One region of the Cryobacterium sp. AP27 genome, then DNA from elsewhere that is predicted to be linked to it. Evidence: predicted binding sites of a transcription regulator. Region 1 holds the regulator's gene; the other holds the start of a gene.
The links. Region 1 encodes HspR, which represses chaperone genes until heat shock. Its sites were predicted from a motif close to AAGTTGAGTCNNNNNGACTCAACTT; they were not measured.
Positions count from the first base shown of each region.

Region 2: a site for HspR is predicted at 5,437-5,461, ahead of AC1MB9_RS11205 (Hsp20/alpha crystallin family protein). Genes of this name have one in related genera too.

Region 1 is NZ_CM155285.1:3,190,493-3,200,562, forward strand. Features, by position in the region: gene AC1MB9_RS15165 (DUF4082 domain-containing protein) at 1-3,651, opposite strand, end outside; gene dnaK (molecular chaperone DnaK) at 3,866-5,740, shown strand; gene AC1MB9_RS15175 (nucleotide exchange factor GrpE) at 5,749-6,402, shown strand; gene AC1MB9_RS15180 (DnaJ C-terminal domain-containing protein) at 6,395-7,405, shown strand; gene AC1MB9_RS15185 (heat shock protein transcriptional repressor HspR) at 7,408-7,824, shown strand; gene AC1MB9_RS15190 (class I SAM-dependent methyltransferase) at 7,912-9,078, shown strand; gene AC1MB9_RS15195 (APC family permease) at 9,108-10,070, opposite strand, start outside.
Region 2 is NZ_CM155285.1:2,348,060-2,358,129, forward strand. Features, by position in the region: gene AC1MB9_RS11170 (2-oxo acid dehydrogenase subunit E2) at 1-72, opposite strand, end outside; gene AC1MB9_RS11175 (alpha-ketoacid dehydrogenase subunit beta) at 65-1,045, opposite strand; gene pdhA (pyruvate dehydrogenase (acetyl-transferring) E1 component subunit alpha) at 1,042-2,052, opposite strand; gene acsA (acetate--CoA ligase) at 2,049-3,854, opposite strand; gene AC1MB9_RS11190 (HhH-GPD-type base excision DNA repair protein) at 3,947-4,516, opposite strand; gene AC1MB9_RS11195 (GNAT family N-acetyltransferase) at 4,555-4,827, opposite strand; gene AC1MB9_RS11200 (DoxX family protein) at 4,864-5,322, opposite strand; gene AC1MB9_RS11205 (Hsp20/alpha crystallin family protein) at 5,524-5,973, shown strand; gene AC1MB9_RS11210 (winged helix-turn-helix domain-containing protein) at 6,134-8,839, shown strand; gene AC1MB9_RS11215 (hypothetical protein) at 9,007-9,699, shown strand; gene AC1MB9_RS11220 (hypothetical protein) at 9,741-9,980, shown strand.

The DNA.
Region 1 (10,070 bases):
GACGAGGGGGGCGGTGCTGGCGTTCGTGAAGACGACGTCGACCCAGTAGTTGGTGTTGTTGTAGCTGGAGGAGGGGTATGCCGTCGCCCCGTAGCGGTAGACGCCGTTTCCGCCGTCGGTGCCGTTGGCGAGTCCGTGCAGGGGGGCGTTGTTGGTGGCGGCACTGAAGTAGTTGGACGTGGCGGAGTAGCGTCCGTTGGGTGCCTGGTAGGAGACGACGTAGGTGGTGTTGGCGGTGATGTTGATGGGGGTGGAGAGGGTGGCTTGTTGCCATCCGGATGCGGTTTCTCCGGTGAAGGTCACTGAGGCGAGGAGTGCGCCGGTTGAGGACCAGAGGTGTCCGGTGTGGGTGCCGGTGTTTTGGCTTCCCTTGTAGAAGCGGATGCCGGTGACGGTGCCGGCGACGTCGGAGCGGAATTTCATTCCGAGTTCCACGGCTGATGTGTCGCTGTCGGTGATGATCGTGGGAAGAGCGCTGGGGCTGAAGACGCTGCAGGGGCACGCGCCGGCCGCGGCGGTGGTGAACGTCCAGGTTTTGGGCGTGGCCATGGTTTGGCCGGTGGAGTTGGTGGCTCCGCTGACCGTGGCGGTGTAACTCGTGCTGTTGGTCAGGGCGCTAGCCGGCGTGAAGGTGGCCGTGTTGGTTGTGCTGTTGTAGCCCGTCGATCCGGTGACCGTGGCGCCCGCGGTGGTTTGCAGCGTGAAGGCGATCGAGGCCGGGGTGACGGGCTGATCGAACGTTGCCGACGGGGCGGCGCCGATTGGCACGCTGACCGTGCTGGCCGCCGGGCTGGTCAACGTGACCGCGGGCTCCGTCGGAGTGCCGGCGGTCGTAAACGTCCAGGACATCGGTGCGGCCATGGTTTGGTCGGATGAATTCGTGGCGCCGCTGACCGTGGCCGTGTACGCGGTGCTGTACGCCAGGGTGCTGGCCGGGGTGAACGTGGACCTGTTGTTGGTGGCGTCGTATCCGGTCGTTCCGGTTACGGCGACCCCGACCCCATCCGTGAGGGTGAATGTGACCGACGAGGGGGTCACCGGCTGGTCGAAGGTCGCCGTTGGCGTGGTACTCACGAGCGCCCCCGTGGCCCCGGCGGCAGGGGTCGTCGAGGTGATCGTGGGGACGGTGGCGGTGCCGGCCGAGTAGATCACGTCCACCCAGTAATTCTCCGCGTTGAAGCTGTTTGACGGGAAGGAACTCGTGCCGGAGTAGGAGTACAGGCCGTTGCCCTGTGTCGGCGTGTTTCGGGGCGCATGCAGCGGGGCGCTGTCAAGCGAGGCGTTCCCGGCCGGCATCGGGGACGGGTGCGGGTACATGTATCCCGAGGCCTGGGAATAGTGTCCCTGGGGCGCGAAGTACGATACGACGTAATTCGTGTTTGCCGCGATGGCCACGGGAGTGGAGAAGGTGACCGATTGCCAGCCGGTCGCGGTCTCATTCGAGAAATTCGCCGTCGCCAGACGCTGGCCGGTGGAGGACCACAGGCTCCCTGAATGCGTTCCCTTATTGTTAGTGGCCTTGTAGAATCGCACGCCGGTAACGTTCCCGGGCATGTCCGACGTGAACCTCAGCCCGAGTTCCACGCTGCTCGTATCACCGGCATCCGCAACATCCGGGATCACATTCGGCCCGAAGATCGAGCAGGGGCAGTTGATGCTGACCGTGGCGCCCGCGCCGGGTGTCTCCAGATTGCCGCTATCGTCGACGGCCCGGGTCCTAACGTTTGCGCTGGGGCTGCCATGAGCAATCCAGGTGAACGTCCAGTTGCTCTTTCCGGTGGCCGGTCGCCACGTCGCGCCCGCGTCGGTGGAGATTTCGACGCCCGCGACGACCCCGCCCATATCGGACGCCGTACCGGCGACGGTGACGTTCACGCCGTCGGTGAGGGTCTGGCCGTCCAAGCCGGACGTGATCACGGACGAGGGAGCTGTCGTGTCTGCGGACTTTGTGGCGGCCACCAGGGTTGGCATCAGGGTCGCCGGCTGGGCCCCCATGTCCGCGAACAGGTTCACGGTGGCCTGCTGCATGTTGCGGTCGGGTGCCCCGCGGCTCGGATAGCTGTCGAGTCCGTACGACCACTGGATCGTGCCGGCGCCGAAGACGAGGGCGCCGCTCGGGGCCCGATACATCGTGAGGTTATGAGTGACCGTTGCCGGCGACACGCTTGTGCCGTAGTCGGTGAAAACCTCCGACGCAGCGACCGTGGTTGATGACAGGCGGAAGGAACCCGCGGGCCGAAATCCGTTGTCCGAATCCACGTCCCATTCGTAGCCCAGGGTGTTCAGGCCGGAGCCGAGGGTGAGGGATTGGTTTCCGGTCAGCGCCGCCGCGGCGGTGTTCCGCCACAGCCGCATCGAAGCGTATTCGGCAGGGACCTTGATGTCGGCGGATCCGGCATTAACCAGAAAGAACTGACCGGTGAGTGCATTCTCAGGGTTTCCGCCGCCGCCGGACGTGCCGTAGCGCGGGTCGCGCCAGGTACCTGTCCACTCCACGGGATCAGTGGGAGCATTGAAATGCGTGTCCTTGTAGCAGACGATTGTGCGACCGGGCGTGGACGTGCCGTCGGAGCTGGCGGCCCAGCGCGTCTTCCAGAAAATTTCGTTTCCGCTGAAGAAGGCAAGGTTCACCCCGGCATCCCGCGCGGCTTCGACATTGGCGCGCTGCGAAGCATCCCAATACTCGTCGTGGCCGGTGGACAGGAAGACCTTGTGGTTGAGCAGGAGCGGACCGCTGGTGGAGGTATCGAGCCCGGATTGGTAGGTGACGTCGTAGCCGTTGGCCTCCATGAATCGGATCATCGGGACTTCCGCATCCATCAGCCAGTTGGGTCCCTGCGCAGCTGGCGTGAACGGTCGATTGTAGGAGACTGCGAATGCCGCCTTGTAGGCCTGAGGGGAACCGGGGGGACAGGCGACGGTGCACTGGTAGAGGCTGTTACCGCCGTAGTTGTTGTAGGCCTGCCATGTGGTGTCCGAGGTTTGAAAGACGATGCTGCTCGTGCTCGCGTCATCGCGCACGACGAAGGGAATCAGACTGCTGCCACCCGTGTCATTGCGGATCAGATGCGCGATGTACACACCCGACACCGCGGTGGCCGGCACGTTCCAGAGCGCCGACTGGGCCCAGTTTCCGCAGTCGACAAGACCCGTGGCGGAGAAGGTGAGGCAGGCCGGCTGCGCCTGCGGCAGCGAGACCGTGGGAAGCAGCCCGACGGCGACCTTGCGGGCGCCGTTGCCCTGGTAGTACCCGAGTCGGAGGATGTCGACGCGGTAGGACGAGGCGGTGCTCTTGATCTTGAAGCGAACGGGGGAGCCTGCCGTGACGCTCATCGACGTCGCGAAGCCCTGGATGCTGGCGTCGCCGTTGCCGGCGACTTCCCAGTCGCTGCGGGGCGTTCCGGGCAGCGTATTCTCGCAGGCGACGGCGCTCGTGACCGGTGCCGCGCAGGGGTCCGTCGCGGCAATGGCGGCCCCAAGCGTGAGAACGCTCGCCCCGACGGTGACAGCTGACGCCAGGACGGCAGGGACTACCAACCACAGGGCAAGATTCCGGAGAAACGACCTGCGGGCCCGAGCCATGTCCTTCTCCACCTCTGCGAGCGCGACGGCCCGATCGACGTAACAACCGGAGTGGCGCTGTTCAGCCAAAACAATAGACCTTGATACCGTCCTTGCCCAGACTAGACAGCACGGTTATCGACCTCGGCGCGGCGGGTTCAATCGCCCCGCAAAGTTGAGTCACTCACACTCAACTCTCAGCAGGAGCATTTGACAACCTGATTTGGACACTGGAATACTTGAGCCAATGAGACTCAAGTCTTAGAAAGCTTGACTCCGAACACTCTGAAGGAGAACAATCCACATGGCACGTGCAGTAGGCATCGACCTCGGAACCACAAACTCTGTGGTGGCCGTACTTGAGGGTGGAGAACCCACCGTCATCGCCAACGCGGAAGGACTGCGCACCACCCCCTCGGTGGTCGCATTCACCAAGGACGGCGAAGTTCTGGTTGGCGAAACCGCCAAGCGTCAGAACGTCACCAACGTCGACCGCACCATCTCTTCCGTGAAGCGCCACATGGGCACCGACTGGTCCGTGGGCATCGACGACAAGAAGTACACGCCGCAGGAGATTTCCTCGCGCATCCTCGCCAAGCTCAAGCGCGACGCCGAGCAGTACCTCGGAGAAAAGGTCAGCGACGCCGTCGTCACCGTTCCCGCGTACTTCAACGACGCCGAGCGCCAGGCCACAAAGGAGGCCGGCGAAATCGCCGGACTCAACGTGCTTCGCATCATCAACGAGCCCACCGCGGCCGCACTCGCCTACGGCCTGGACAAGGGCAAGGAAGACGAGCTCATCCTGGTCTTCGACCTCGGAGGCGGAACGTTCGACGTGTCGCTGCTCGAAGTGGGCAAGGACGATGACTTCTCGACCATCCAGGTTCGCTCGACTTCCGGCGACAACCGCCTCGGCGGCGACGACTGGGACCAGCGCATCGTTGATCACCTGATCAAGAAGTTCAAGGAGACCACGGGCGTCGACGTCTCCACCGACAAGATCGCCAAGCAGCGCCTGAAGGAAGCCGCAGAGCAGGCGAAGAAGGAACTGTCGTCGAGCATGTCGACGAGCATCCAGCTTCCCTACCTCTCGCTGACCGAAAACGGCCCGGCCAACCTCGATGAGACGCTCACCCGCGCCCAGTTCGAGAAGATGACCGAGGACCTGCTCGACCGCACCAAGAAGCCCTTCCAGGACGTCATCCGCGAGGCCGGCGTCAAGGTCGCTGACATCGCACACGTTGTTCTCGTTGGTGGCTCCACCCGCATGCCCGCCGTGTACGAGCTCGTCAAGGCCGAGACCGGCGGCAAGGACCCGAACAAGGGCGTCAACCCGGACGAGGTTGTCGCCGTCGGCGCCGCGCTCCAGGCCGGTGTGCTGAAGGGTGAGCGCAAGGACGTTCTGCTCATCGACGTCACCCCCCTGAGCCTCGGCATCGAGACCAAGGGCGGCATCATGACGCGCCTGATCGAGCGCAACACGGCCATCCCGACCAAGCGCAGCGAGACCTTCACCACGGCCGACGACAACCAGCCGTCCGTCGCCATCCAGGTCTTCCAGGGCGAGCGCGAGTTCACCCGCGACAACAAGAACCTCGGCACGTTCGAGCTCACTGGAATCGCACCCGCACCCCGCGGGATCCCGCAGGTCGAGGTCACCTTCGATATCGACGCCAACGGAATCGTGCACGTGTCCGCCAAGGACAAGGGCACCGGAACCGAGCAGTCGATGACCATCACGGGTGGATCTTCGCTCCCGAAGGAAGACATCGATCGCATGGTTCGCGAAGGCGAAGAGCACGCCGAAGAAGACAAGCGTCGCCGTGCCGAGGCCGAGACCCGCAACACGGCCGAGCAGCTTGCCTACTCGACCGAGAAGCTAATCAAGGACAACGACGACAAGCTGCCCGAAGACGTCAAGTCCGAGGTTCAGACCGACGTTGACGCCCTCAAGTCGGCCCTGGCCGGCGATGACGAAGACGCCGTGAAGACCGCCTTCGAAAAGCTCAATGAGAGTCAGGGCAAGCTCGGCGAGGCCATCTACGCGGCCAGCCAGGCGGATGCGGCCGCGGGAGAAGGCGAGGCAGGTGCTGAAGACGCTCCGGCCGACGCCACCCAGGACGAAGACGTTGTCGACGCCGAGGTTGTCGACGATGACGAAGACGAGACCAAGAAGTAGAACGGGCTATGGCAGAGAAGAACAACCCCGACAAGAAGCGCCGGGACGACGAGTCTTCCGCTGAAGGGGCACCCACCCAGGGTGCCCCGGGGGCGGCCGACCCGACGTCTGGTGCAGCCGACGTGGCAGAGCCCGCAGAGTCGACCGCGCCGGCCGATGCTGCGGCCTCGGCCGAAGGCATCGAGGAAGACGAACTGACCGTGCAGGACATCCTCGACGCTGCAGAGCGCGAGGCTGCCGAACCGAGCAGCGAGCACCTCGCCGACCTCAAGCGGGTCACCGCCGAGTATGCGAACTACCGTCGACGCACCGAAGCCAACCGTGAGGTGGAAAAGGAGCGCGTCACCGGCGACATCGTGAAGCTGTTGATCCCGATTCTCGACGACCTGTACCGTGCCGAGAAGCACGGCGACCTGGAGGGTGACTCGGCGTTTGCCACGATTGCGGGCAAGCTGCGCGCCAGCGTCGAGCGTCTGGGATTGACCTCATTCGGAGCGGTCGGCGACCCCTTCGACCCCACCATGCACGAGGCGATTTTCCAGCAGCCGTCGGCGGACGTCGACACGGAAACCGTCGGCGACGTGGCGGAGACGGGTTACTACCTCGGCTCCACACTGTTGCGTGCGGCCAAGGTCGTCGTTCAGGTACCGAGCGATGGCTAGCCAGGACTGGTTCGACAAGGACTTCTACAAGGTTCTGGGTGTCTCGAAAGACGTCACCCCGGCCGAGTTGAAGAAGGCATATCGCAAGCTCGCTCGTAAGTTCCACCCGGACTCCAATCCGGGGAACTCCTCCGCCGAGGCGAAGTTCAAGGAACTGAGTGAGGCGCACTCCGTGCTGTCCGATCCTGAGCAGCGCAAGGAGTATGACGCCGTTCGGGCCATGGGCAGCGGGGCGCGGTTCGCCGCGCCCGGCGGCCGTGGCCAGTCCGGCGGCTTCGAAGATGCCTTTGGAGGCATGTTCGGTGGGGGTGGCGGCGGTGGCCGCCAGCAGAGCTACACCTTCGAGCAGGGCGGCTTCGACGACATCCTGGGCGGCATGTTTGGCCGCGGTGGCCAGGGTGGCGGCGGTTTCGGCAACCCGACGGGCGGATTTCGAGGCTCAGGAGCGCCGACGCGCGGTCATGACGTGGTGGCGACAACGACCATCGACTTCATCACGGCGACGCAGGGTGACCAGATCAGCCTGCAAATGCACGATGGCCGGCCGATCAAGGTCAAGATTCCGGCCGGGGTCGCCGACGGGCAGAAGATTCGCCTGCGCGGCAAAGGCCAGCCGAGCCCTGACGGTGGAGAGTCCGGTGACATCGTGCTCACCATCACCGTTCGTAAGCACCCCGTCTTCGAGCGTGAGGGCTTGAATCTGCGCGTGCATGTTCCCGTCACCTTCGTAGAGGCGACCCTCGGTGCCACCATCGAGGTACCCACCCTCGGCGGGACGCCGGTGAAACTGCGCGTGGCACCGGGAACGCCGAGCGGTCGCGTGCTGCGGGTCAAGGGCCGCGGTGTTGTGACGGCCAAGGGCACCGGCGATCTGCTCGCTGAGGTGCAGGTGGCAGTTCCATCGCACCTGTCCAAGGACGCCGAGGACAAGCTCAACGCCTTCGCCGAGTCGTTGCCCAAAGAAAACCCGCGCGATGAATTGATCGCTCGGGCCAAGGGCTAACGATGGACGAGAACACCCCGGTCTTCGTGATTTCCACGGCGGCGGAGCTTGCTGGTATGCACCCGCAGACTCTGCGCCAATACGATCGCCTGGGCCTCGTCTGTCCCGAGCGCACTGCCGGAAGGTCTCGACGCTATTCGACGCGAGACGTCGCCAAACTGCGGGAAATCGCGGAACTTGGCGTTCAGGGAGTGAGCTTGGAGGGCATCCGACGTATCCTCGAATTGGAGGATCACGTGCGTCGTCTCGAAACTCGCTTGCGAGATTTGGAATCGACGCTCGCCGATGAGCTTCTGAACCGACCGGGCCGCCGCGTTTTCGCGGCTGGCTCGGCCGGGGACGTCACCTCCATGAAGGCGGGCACGCGCACGAGGCGTGCCAACCAGGTCGTCATCTGGCGGCCGCGAGAGCACAGCTGAACCATTGCACTTTGAATCATCCATGAATACGCAGTTTTAGCTTTCTAGATCAGCGTCACCACGTAACCGCAGTTAGCAGGGGGAACGATGTCCGAATCGGGCACACGCAAGCAGACGCACTCCGCGTCACAGACCGATTTCGACTTCGATCGACTGAGCCGCCAACCAGATGTCGAAGCCGACAACCTCTTCGCGGTCGACGCGAGTGACCGGCTCATCCTCGACGAAGCGGCCGGGGCCCTCGCCGGAGCCGGCGCCGGCGACGTTGTCGTCCTCGAGGACCGCTACGGAGCACTCACCCTGGGCGCCGCTGCCCTGCACGGTTCTCGCAAGCTTCGCGTCTACCAGGACGCCCTGTCGGGAGAGCACGCCCTCGAGCGCAACGCCTCCACCTTCGGTTTGGACGACTGCTACCGCTCGCTGCCACTCGGCGAAGAGCTTCTGGCCGGCGCGCGCGTGGTGTTGCTGCAGATCCCCCGCAGCCTCGGCGAACTCGACGAGATCGCCGGCAACATTGCCCGGTACGCCGCTCCCGACGTACTCGTCTTCGCCGGCGGCCGCATCAAGCACATGTCGGTGAGCATGAATGAGGTGCTGCGCCGTCATTTCGGTGCCCTCAACGTGACGCCGGCACGTCAGAAGTCCCGGGTGCTGATTGCCACGTCGCCCATAGCCACGGGCGGGTCCGACTGGCCGCATTCCGAAACGCACGACGACCTCGGCCTCACGGTGAGTGCGCACGGCGCCGCCTTCGCCGGCACGAGCGTCGACGTTGGCACCCGTGCCCTGTTGGATGTGCTCGACCGGATGAAACCGGATGCCGAATCCGCAATCGACCTCGGCTGCGGCACCGGCGTGCTCGCCGCCGCCCTCGCCTTGCAGCGTCCGCGACTGCGCGTGATCGCAAGCGACCAGTCGGCCGCCGCCGTGGCATCCGCTCGTGCCACGATGGACGCCAACGCTCTGGCCGAACGCGTCACCGTGGTGCGCGACGACGCCCTGAGCAGCCGACCGGAAAACTCGGCCGAACTGATTCTGATCAACCCGCCGTTCCACATTGGGTCCTCGGTGCATGCAGGCATTGCGCTCAAGCTGTTTGCCGACGCCGCGCGGGTACTCAGCCCCGGCGGAGAACTGTGGGCGGTGTGGAACACGCACCTCGGCTATCGACCGGAGCTCACCCGCATCGTCGGCCCGACCCGTCAGGTCGGCCGCAACACCAAATTCACCGTGACGGTGTCGACCCGCCGTTAGCTCAATCCGGGCTCCGGAGGGCGCCTCCCTCAATCACGTGAGGTGCCCTTGGTGAGAGTCTTGCCCTGGAAGAACGACGGGTTCGCGCGGCGCTGCACTAGCATGAGCACGATGCCGGAGATGAACAGCACCATGGCGAGAATGAACACCAGGCCGAGGCCTCCGATGCTCGAGCCGCTGCCGTAGTCGGGGTTCGTGCTGTCGATCACGGTCGTCACGAAGATGACACTGAGGATGACTCCGCCGATCAGGGGTGCGAGGAACTTCAGGAAGAATGCCCGTGCGTTCGAGAACGCTTCAGCCCGGAAGTACCAGACGCACGCGAAAGCCGTCACGCCGTAGTAGAAGCAGATCATCATGCCGAGGGTCAGGATCGTGTCGGTGAGCACGTCTGTGCTGACCACGCGCAGCACCGCATAGAACACCCACGCCACAACCGCCGCGATGACGGTTGCGAAGCCGGGGGACTTGAACCGCGGGCTGATGCTCGCGAATCGCTTCGGGAAGGCCTTGTAATGGCCCATCGCAAGCATCGTGCGAGCCGGTCCCACGAACGTGGACTGCAGTGACGCGGCCGAACTGGACAACACTGCGAGCGAGAGCAAGATTGCGAACGGACCCATCACAGGGCCGGCGAGGGCCGCGAACACGTTGCCCTGGATGCCTTCGTTGCCGAGACCGAGCGCCCCGGTGCCGATGCCGGAGAACATCAGGGCGGTGACGGCCACGAGGACGTAGAGGGCGAAGATGATGCCCACGGAGAGGGTGGCGGCCCGCCCCGGCGTGGTTTCGGGGTTCTTGGTCTCCTCGTTCATGGTGAGCGTCACGTCCCAGCCCCAGAAGATAAAGATGGACAGCGAGACCCCGGCGGCGAAGGCCGAGAAGTTCGGAACGAGGAAGGGGTTGAACCAGCTGCCGCTGAACGCGAGCGGGTCGAACGCCGAGCCGTTGCCGTACTCGATCAGGGCGGCGCCGCTGAACCAGACGAGAAC
Region 2 (10,070 bases), 840 kb from region 1:
CTTCACGAGCCACTCCACGATCTTGCCCTCTTCCATGTCGGCGCCGAGGGAGGGCATCCGAAATTCACCCATGGGTCCCCACCGCTTCACGTGCGGCGTCGACGATGCGTTCCACGGACGGCAGCGCGGCCATCTCGAGTTGCCGGGCGAATGGCACCGGCACTTCGACGCTGCACACCCGGCCGACCGGGGCGTCCAGGTCGAAGAAAGCGTTCTCGGTGATGCGCGCACTGACCTCGGCGGAAATGCTTCCGCTGCGCCAGCCCTCGTCGACGACGACGGCGCGGTGTGTCTTCGCAACGGTGGCGAGGATGGCCCCGGTGTCGAGGGGCCGCAGCGTGCGCAGGTCGAGCACGTCCGCGTCGATGCCCTCCTCGGCGAGTTGTTCCGCCGCTGCCAGAACGGTCGGCAGCGTACCTCCGTAGGTTATGAGCGACACGTCATTCCCTGCCCGGCGCACGACGGCCGTGTCGATGTCCACGGCGCCGGCATCGTCGTCGATCTCACCCGCCGTGTTGTACAGGGAGCCGTGCTCGAAGATCAATACCGGGTCCGGATCCTGCAGCGCCGTCCACAGCATGCCGCGGGCATCGGCCAGGGTCGCGGGCGTCAGTATTCGCAACCCGGGTATGTGCGCATACCAGCCCTCGAGGCTGTGCGAGTGCTGGGCTCCGAGCTGTCGCCCGGCGCCGGTGGTCATGCGGATGACGACGGGCACGTTGAACTGCCCGCCCGACATGTGCTGCAGGCTGGCGGCATTGTTCATGATCTGATCGAGCGCCAAAAGACTGAAGTTGACGGTCATGATCTCGATGATCGGGCGCATGCCGCCGAGCGCCGCTCCGATCCCGGCACCGACGAAGCCCGACTCGGACAACGGCGTATCTCGGATTCGCTCCGGGCCGAATTCCTCGAGTAGTCCGAGGCTCACCGCGAAGCATCCGCCATATTCCCCGACGTCTTCGCCCATCAGGAAGACTCGGTCGTCGCGCTGCATTGCGTCGCGGATGGCCTCCCGCATGGCTTCCCGGTACGTCGTCTTCATGACGCGCTCCCGTCGCTGTAGGTGAATCGGGTCAGCTGGTCGACGGGTTCGGGCGTCCCGGCTTCGGCGAACTCGACCGCCTGGGCGATCTCGGCGTCCACGTCCTGTTGCAGGTCGTTCCATTGCTCGGCGGACAGCCCGCCCGAGTCTTCAAGTGACGTGCGCAAGTGGTCGATCGGATCCCTGCCCACCCATTGGGCGACCTCGGCCTTCTCGCGGTAGCGCTCCGGGTCGTACATCGAATGCGCTCGAAAACGATAGGTGCGCAGCTCGAGGAAGTGCGGGCCCCCGCCGTTGCGCACGGCATCGGCGGCACGACGCGCACCGTCGTCGACGGCGAGCACATCCATGCCGTCGACCTGCCACGAGGGGATCTCATAGGCCGCAGCTTTCAGGGCGATGTTGGTCTGGGATTCCGAGCGGGCGAGGGCCGTTCCCATGGCGTAGAGGTTGTTCTCACAGCAGAACAACACGGGCAGCTGCCAGAGCGCGGCGAGGTTGAGGCTCTCGTGGAATTCCCCCTCGGCGACCGCCCCCTCACCGAAAAAGCACGCGGTGACGCGAGGCCGGCCCGCCATCTTGTCGGCGAGGGCGAGCCCGACCGCGAGGGGCAGCCCGCCGGCCACGATGGCGTTGCCGCCGAAGAAGCGTGTGGCCTGGTCGAACAGATGCATTGATCCGCCACGCCCCCGGCAGCATCCCTGCTCGAAGCCGTACATCTCCGCCAGTATCGCCCCGGCCGACACCCCGCGCAGCAGCGCGTGCCCGTGTTCGCGGTAGGTTGCGACGACGGCATCCTCGGGGGTGAGGTTCGCGAGCACCCCGGCCGCGACCGCCTCCTCGCCGATGTACACGTGCATGAAGCCGCGAATCTTCGCCGCGCTGTACAACTCCACGCATTTCTCTTCAAACCGGCGGACGCGCAGCATCTGCTGGAGAAGAAAGCGTGATCGTTCGGCGCGCGCTTCATCTGCACCGGCCTCGTCGGCGCTGGGAGGAACAGTCATCGGTTCACCTCCACCGTGGATGTGTCCCCCTCCGGCAGGCCGAGCTCGCGCGCCTTGAGCAGCCGACGCAGGATCTTGCCGCTGCGCGTCTTCGGCAGCGCGTCGGTGAAAGCCACCTCACGCGGAGCCACGGCGGCGCCGAGACGCTTGCGCGTGAACCCGATGATGTCCAGTCGCAAGGCTTCCGAGGCCTCCCACCCCGGTCGAAGCTCAACGAAGGCCTTCACGACCTCGCCGGCAACCGGATCGGGAACACCGATGACTCCGGCCTCGGCCACGGCCTCGTGTTCCATGAGCGAACTCTCCACCTCGAACGGGCCGATCAGGTGACCGGAAGACTTGATCACGTCATCGCCCCGGCCGACGAACCAGAAGTACCCGTCGACGTCTGTTTTGGCCAGGTCGCCCGTGAGGTACCAGCCGCCCACGAAGCAACGCTCGTAGCGTGCCTCCTCATTCAGATAACCGCGGAACATCGACGGCCAGCCGGGTCGCAGGGCGAGCTCGCCCACGGCATCCGCTTCGGTCACCAACACCGCGGCACCATCGACGACAACCGGCTCTCCGTCGGCGTCGCGCTGCACGAGGGCTGCGGTCACTCCGGGGATCGGGCGACCCATCGAACCGGGCCGAATGGGCATTGCGGCGTAGTTCGCGATCATGATGCCGCCGGTCTCGGTCTGCCACCAGTTGTCGTGCACGGGCAGCCCGAACGCCTCCTCTCCCCACACCACGACCTCGGGGTTCAGGGGCTCGCCGACGCTCGCCACGAAGCGCAGCGCCGAGAGGTCGTGGGCGCTTGCGCGATCCGCGCCCGCTTTCATGAGCATCCGCAGCGCGGTCGGGGCGGTGTACCAGACCGTGACCCGCTGCTCGGCGAGAATCGAATACCACCGGTCGACGTCCATCTCCTCCTCGTCGACGATCACGGTCACCCCGTGCACGAGCGGAGCGATGATGCCATAGGACGTTCCGGTGACCCATCCGGGATCGGCCGTGCACCAGTAGACGTCATCGGCGTGCAGGTCCAGGGCGAACCGGCCCGTCGCGTAGTGGCAGGTGACGGCCTCGTGCACGTGGATCGCGCCTTTCGGAGTGCCGGTGGTGCCGCTCGTGAAATGCAGAAGCGCCATGTCCTCAGGCTGGGTGGTCGCGATCGGTCCGTACGGCGGCGCGGCCCGCATCAGAGCCGCAAGGTCGTGCGTTTCCGGCTCCGGTTCGCCCTCGGCGTCGACCAGGAGCACGTGCTCGAGGCCCGGAAGGTCAGCGCGGATCCGGGCGATTTTTCTGCGGTACAGGGCCTTCGTCGTGACGAGGACACGACCGCCACCGAGCTGCAAGCGCTGGCGCACCGGCTCGGGGCCGAAGGCGGAAAAAAGCGGGCAGAAGACGCTGGCGTTCTTGAAGGTTCCGAGCACGGCGATGTACAGTTCCGGCCGGCGACCGAGGAGCGAGAACACGCGGTCTCCGCGTTCGATCCCCAGTCCGCGCAGCACGCTGGCGAACCTGCCGGTCTGCTCGGCCAGCTCGGCATAGCTGAGCGAGTGCGCGCTCCCGTCGGCCCGCACAAACCTCAGAGCCTCGTGCTCCGCGAGGGCTCCGGCAGCGTGCCGGTCGACGGCCTCGTAGGCGATATTCAGCCCGCGCCCGTCTGGCAGGCCCGACAGCGATTGCCGCGCATCCTCCCAGCTGAATTCTGCACAGGTCTTTTCGTAGTCAACCAGGTTCGGGACCACGGCCAGGCCACGGAGATCCTTGGCGATAACGGGCCAGTGAGTTGCGGAGTCGGTTCCTGCTTTCATGCGCCAATTAGACCCCGACCCGCCCCGGAGGAATAGGGGGCATTGTGCTCTATTTCCACGGTGTGGCAGAGACACGCCCCTGATGTGGTGAGCTAGGCCTTCCTGGCTGCCGCCTTTACTGCTTGCTTTGTCTCGCGTACGCGCGCAAGGGTGTCGGCGTCCACGATGTCGGCCACCGAGCGGAAGCATCCGTCTTCGCCGTACGCACCCGCCGCCTCTCGCCAGCGGGCTGCCGTGAGACCGCGCTGTTTTCCCAGCAGGGCGAGGAAGATCCTGGCCTTCTGCTCACCGAACCCGGGCAGCGCCTTCAGCCGGCGGAGGATTTCGGCGCCGTCCGGAGAGCCGTTTGTCCAGAGGGAGGCGGTATCCCCGTTCCAGTCGCGCACGATCGCCTCGGCCACGGATTGTGTTCGCGCCGCCATCGATCCCGGGTACCGATGCACGGCGGGCGACGTGCGGAATACCTCGGCGAAGGCAGCGGCGTCGAATTCGGCGATGATCTTCGGGTCGAGCCCGCCGATCCGGTCGCGGATCTTGGCCGGCCCGGCGAAGGCGGTCTCCATGGCAATCTGCTGGTCGAGGAGCATTCCGATAAGCAGGGCAAACGGGTCTTCGCTCAGGAGGGTGTCGGCGGCGTCATCGCCCGTGATGTGCAGCGTCATAGCCACCATTCTGCCACCGACTCCGCACGCTCCCTTGATCAGAACAGGCTCGATCCCAGCGTTGGTCGTCTCTCGACGGCCCGCACTCGGTGAGCATCCGCTCCACCTCGCGCATCAGGCCGGCCCGTTCCCTCTCCCCCGCGTTCGGGCGACACCGCCAGATAATTGACCCAGCCACGGTGTCCGTCGTATCCGGCCATGATGCTTGCCATCACGGCACCGTCCACTGTGCCGACGAGGAACAGCTCCGGTTGAACCGTGAGTTTGCGTTCGCTGTCGAGTCGCGGGTTGTTGTGCGGGCGGATGATCATGCTCACCAGTCTCATACCCCGATCACCGGCTGGCTATCAGCGCACCCGACGTTGCCACACGCGGCGGATCGCTTGCCACGCGCCGGTGGACCACAGCGCCCACACCACCAGAGGCGGTTGGAAAAGAAGCCGGATGAATCGCTCTCGATCGGTGTTGAGCCCGAATGCGTCGGTACGTGTCACATACTGCGAGATGTTTCCGGGAAAAACAGCGATGAAGAAGCCGGCAACCACAAACCCGACCAGCACGCGGTGCCTCGCAGCAGCGAGCAGCGCGACTCCGAGAGTGATCTCGACAGCTCCGGAACCGAGAACGACGAGGTCGCGATCCACCGGCACCCATGCGGGAACCTGCGCCTGAAATTCGTCCCGTGCCACGGTCAGATGGGTGGTTCCGGCGAATGCGAGGGCAAGCCCGAGCGCGATCCGTCCCACGGTGCGCGGAACGGAGCTGGTGCCGATCTGGAGGGGAGCCCGAGGGGCCTTAGTGGTCATTCAAAAACGCTAGCAGCGCTCTGGCGTGTGCTGCGTGAGTCGCCTTCGCTGACCGCGAACACTCCCTGGCCCCTCATCCCTTGCGCACCGCGCCGAGCGTCATTAAATTGGTCGTAGTTGAGTCACTCGGACTCAACCTTGAGATTGGACCGGACACTCGGATCGATGATCCGAGCGTCGGCCCGAGGGAAGGACACAACAATGGCAATGAACTACGACCCGTTCCGCGAGCTGGACCGTGTGGCCTCAGCGCTCATGGATAACCGCGGACCGCGAGTCATGCCGATGGACCTCTTCCGGGAGGGCGACCACTACGTCTTGAGTGCCGACATGCCGGGCATCGACCCCGGATCGGTTGACATCGACGTAGACGGCCAGCTGCTCACCATCCGGGGCGAGCGCACGATGGCGAACCACCAGAACGTGAAATGGCTCACCCGCGAGCGTCAGGCCGGTTCGTTCCTCCGGCAACTGAACCTGGGTCAGGGCATCGACATGGACAACATCAGCGCCACCTACAACAACGGCGTACTGACCGTGACGATTCCGGTAACCGCGGCCGCCAAGCCTCGCCGCATCGAGGTGAAGAGCGAGGGCGATCCGATGCTGCAGGTCAAGGAAGGATCCGAAGACCGCAGAACGAACGCCTGAGTTCAGGATGAGGGAGGCCCGGGATCATTTCCCGGGCCTCATCCGATCCATCAGGAGGTCGAAGCTGATCGCGAATTGCCTGCCACCAGCTCGCGCCCTCCGCTCGAATTTCGGCCCCGCACCAGACCGTCTGGCGGGCCTCGGTCCTTAGGATGAGGTCATGGCGATGCCGATCCTCAGCACCAAGCTCTTCATCCCGATCCCTCGGCCCCAGGCCGTTGTTCGACCGGGTCTTGTCGGGCGGTTGCGTGAGGGCCTCCAGGCAGGCCGCAAGCTGACGCTCGTCTCCGCACCGGCCGGTTTCGGCAAGACCACGCTGCTCAGCGAGTGGGTGGCAGATGCCCAGGGTCGGGATCCACATCTGGGCGTCGGCTGGTTATCGCTCGACGCGGGTGACAACGATCCGTCCCGCTTCCTCACCTATCTCGTGAATTCCCTTCAGCGGGCAGATCCCGCTCTCAGCTCAGAAGCACTGCGTCTCCCACTGGCCTCGTGGGAACCGGCGTTGACGTCCCTGATCAACGACATCGCACAGGCCCCGAAAGAGATCATTCTGGTTCTCGACGATTTCCAGTTCATCGAAGCGACGTGGATCCGGGAGGCCATTGCGTTCCTGCTGGAGCGTCTTCCGAAGCGGCTCCACCTGGTCATCGCGAGCCGCTCCGATCCGCTCCTCCCGATAGCGCGACTGCGCGCCGGCGGCGAACTCACCGAGTTGCGTGCGGCGGACCTGCGCTTCACACCCGACGAGGCCGCAACATTCTTCAACCAGATGGTGGAGCCGAAACTCTCCGCCGACGACGTCGTCGCTCTCGACAAGCGCACGGAAGGATGGATCGCCGGCCTCCAGCTGGCAGCCCTGTCCATGCGCGAACTCACGGATGTTTCCACCTTCATCCGCGGATTCACGGGCAGTAACCGCTTCGTCATCGACTACCTCGCCGAAGAGGTTCTGCAGCGCCAGCCCGATCACGTGCGCGATTTTCTGCTTCGCACCGCCGTACTGGACCGGCTTTGTGGGCCCCTCTGCGATGCCGTCACCGGGCAGTCGGGGAGCGGCCAGGTACTGGAATCGCTTGAACGGGACAACCTTTTCCTGGTTCCGCTGGATGACCGGCGGCAGTGGTACCGCTATCACCATCTCTTCGCGGATGTGCTGCGAGCGCGGTTGCTGAGGGATCAACCCGATCGAATACCGCACCTCCACGCTCTCGCAGGTGAGTGGCACGAGCAGAATGACCTGCCGGAGGACGCCGTCACGCATGCGCTGGCCGCGAAGGATTTCGGGCGTGCGGCAGGGCTGGTCGAGGGCCTGGTGCCGTCGGTTCGCAAGAGCAGGCAGGATGCCACTCTCCTCCGCTGGCTCACGCTGCTGCCGGAGGACGTCATCGACCGCAGGCCCGTGCTCGGCGTCTACCGTGCGTGGTCGTCGCTCGTCTCCGGTGACGTGGCGGCCGTTGAACCCCAACTGCGAGTCGCAGAGCGGGCGCTGGCGGCCAAGACGGATGACGGCACGCCAGCGCACGACTCGGTCGCCGGCGAGGAACTTCGAACGCTCCCGGTGACGATCGCTGTCTATCGGGCAGCCGCGGCACAAGCGCGCGGGGATGTGGCCGCCATGGTGACATACGCCGAGCAGGCCCTGGAACTCTCCGGGCCCAGCGATCATCTGGGGCGCGGCGCTGCCGCCGGGTTCCTCGGGCTGGCGTCCTGGGCGACCGGCGATCTCGACGGCGGACTTCGGGCCTTCGGCGAGGTCAGAACCCGTCTGCATCTGGCGGGCAATGTGGCCGACGCTCTCGGGACGACGGTCGTGTTAGCCGACATCCTCACCGCGCAGGGCCGGCTGCGGGAAGCGCACCAGACTTACGAGCAAGCCCTGCAGCGGGCAGCCGAGCAGGGCGAGCCGCCGCCGCAGTCCACGGCCGACTTGCACGTCGGCATCGCTGATCTGCTCCGCGAGCGCAACGAACCACTCTCTGCCGCCGAACACCTCGCGACGAGCGAGGCACTGGGCGAGCCGGCGTCGTCGCACGAGAATCGTCATCGGCGGTTCCTGGTGATGGCGCGAATCCGGCAGAGCGTCGGCCAACTCGACGCCGCCCTTGATCTGCTTGCGACGGCTGGGGGCCTCTACCGGCGGGGCTTCTTCCCCGAGGTACGCCCGATCGCCGCGATGAAGGCTCGGATCTGGGTTGAACAGGGCAGGCTCGACGAAGCCCGAGACTGGGCCCGCGACCAGGGCCTGACCGCAGAAGACGACCTGAGCTACGTGCACGAGTTCGAGCACATCACCCTGGTGAAGCTGCTCATCGCCCAGCACCGGGCCGAGCCGCGGGAGGAAACACTCCGGGCGGCCACCGGGTTGCTCGACCGACTACTCGCCGCCGCCGAAGCGGGCGACCGTACCGGGAGCGTGATCGAGATTCTGATCCAGCAGTGCCTTGCAAATGAAGCGGATGGCCGAATTACCCGCGCCCTGCCGCGGCTGGAACGCGCGCTCGCCCTGGCCGAGCCGGAAGGCTACATCCGACTCTTCGCCGACGAAGGTGCGCCCCTGGCTGCGCTGCTCCGCGCGGCCGCCGACGCGCGAATCCGCCCGGACTACGTGCGTCGACTCGGCCGGGCCATTGGGCAGACGGATGGCGACGTGGTCAACATCCGCGGCATCCCGGAAGCATTGAGCGCGCGCGAGCTGCAGGTGCTCAGGCTGCTGGCGACCGCACTCAGCGGTCCCCAGATCGCCCGCGAACTCTATGTTTCACTCAACACCCTGCGCACCCATACCCGGCACATCTTCGGCAAGCTCGACGTCAACAGCCGCTCGGAGGCGGTCAGCCGCGCGACAGGGCTGGGCGTGATCTAGCCCGATCAGCGGATCCGAACAGGGCGGGCCTCGACCGACCCCATCACCACCGCACAATCACCACAGTGATCACCACGTCGGGTGATGCCCCGTCACCACATGACTCCGTAGATTCGCCTTGTCGTCAGGAACCCACCGGACGACGAGACGATATCGGAGACGAAACCATGACCATCACACCGTCCACGCTCACTCGGGCCGCTGCCGTAGCCGCCGCCCTGTCCGGCCTGATCTACATCGTCATCCAGTTCTTTCATCCCGCCGACGAGGTTTCCTCCCTCGCCACCCAGGCGTGGGTGACGGTACACGGCTTCAGCTTCGGCATGGCCGTGCTCGCCATGATCGGGCTCACGGGAATCTACCTCCGCCAGGTTCGAGAGTTCGGGCTGCTCGGTCTGATCGGGTACGCGGTGTTCGGCCTCTTCTTCGTGCTGCAATCGGCCTTCGTCTTCGCGGAGGCGTTTATCGCGCCCCTGGTTGTGGCGGATGCCCCGCAATTCGCCGAGGACCTCGTCGGACTCTTCGGCCGGCACCCGGCCGTGACCGACCTCGGCCCTCTCGCCGCGCTCCCCCTGGTCGGAGCTGCGGTCTACGTCGTCGGCGCCATCCTGTTTGGCATCGCCATCGTACGGGCCCGCGTTCTGTCACGCGGAGCCGGCATCCTTCTGATCGCCGCCGCCGCGGTGACGCCCATTGCCGGCGCGCTGCTCCCGCACACCCTCGAGCGAATGGCCGCCATCCCGATGGGCCTGGCATTGATCTGGCTCGGGTTCTCCCTGTGGTCGGACCAGCGCAAAAACGCAACACGGCCGGCTCCCTCCGGCCACGGCTCCCGCCTCGACCGGACACCGGCGATCTGAACCGCCACGCAAATCCCGTGCGAGACGAAAGGCACAGAGCGATGAGTGAAGATCACACGACGCCACGCGAACACGATGAAGCGGGCCGGTATGAGATTTGCCTCCAGGGACAGCTCGATGCCGCGTGGAGCGACTGGTTCGAGGGCTTCACACTCACCATCGAGAGCGATGGAACGACCACCCTCACGGGCCCGGTCATCGATCAGTCCGCCCTGCACGGGCTGCTCCGGCGGGTCGGCGACCTCGGCATGACACTGGTCTCCGTCAATGTTCTGAGGTGAGGAAACTGTGACGAAGCACCCCGCCGCTACCGGGACACCCCGCGACAATCGAGCGCAAACTTTTCGAGCGCGGAATCCTCGAGCGCAGAG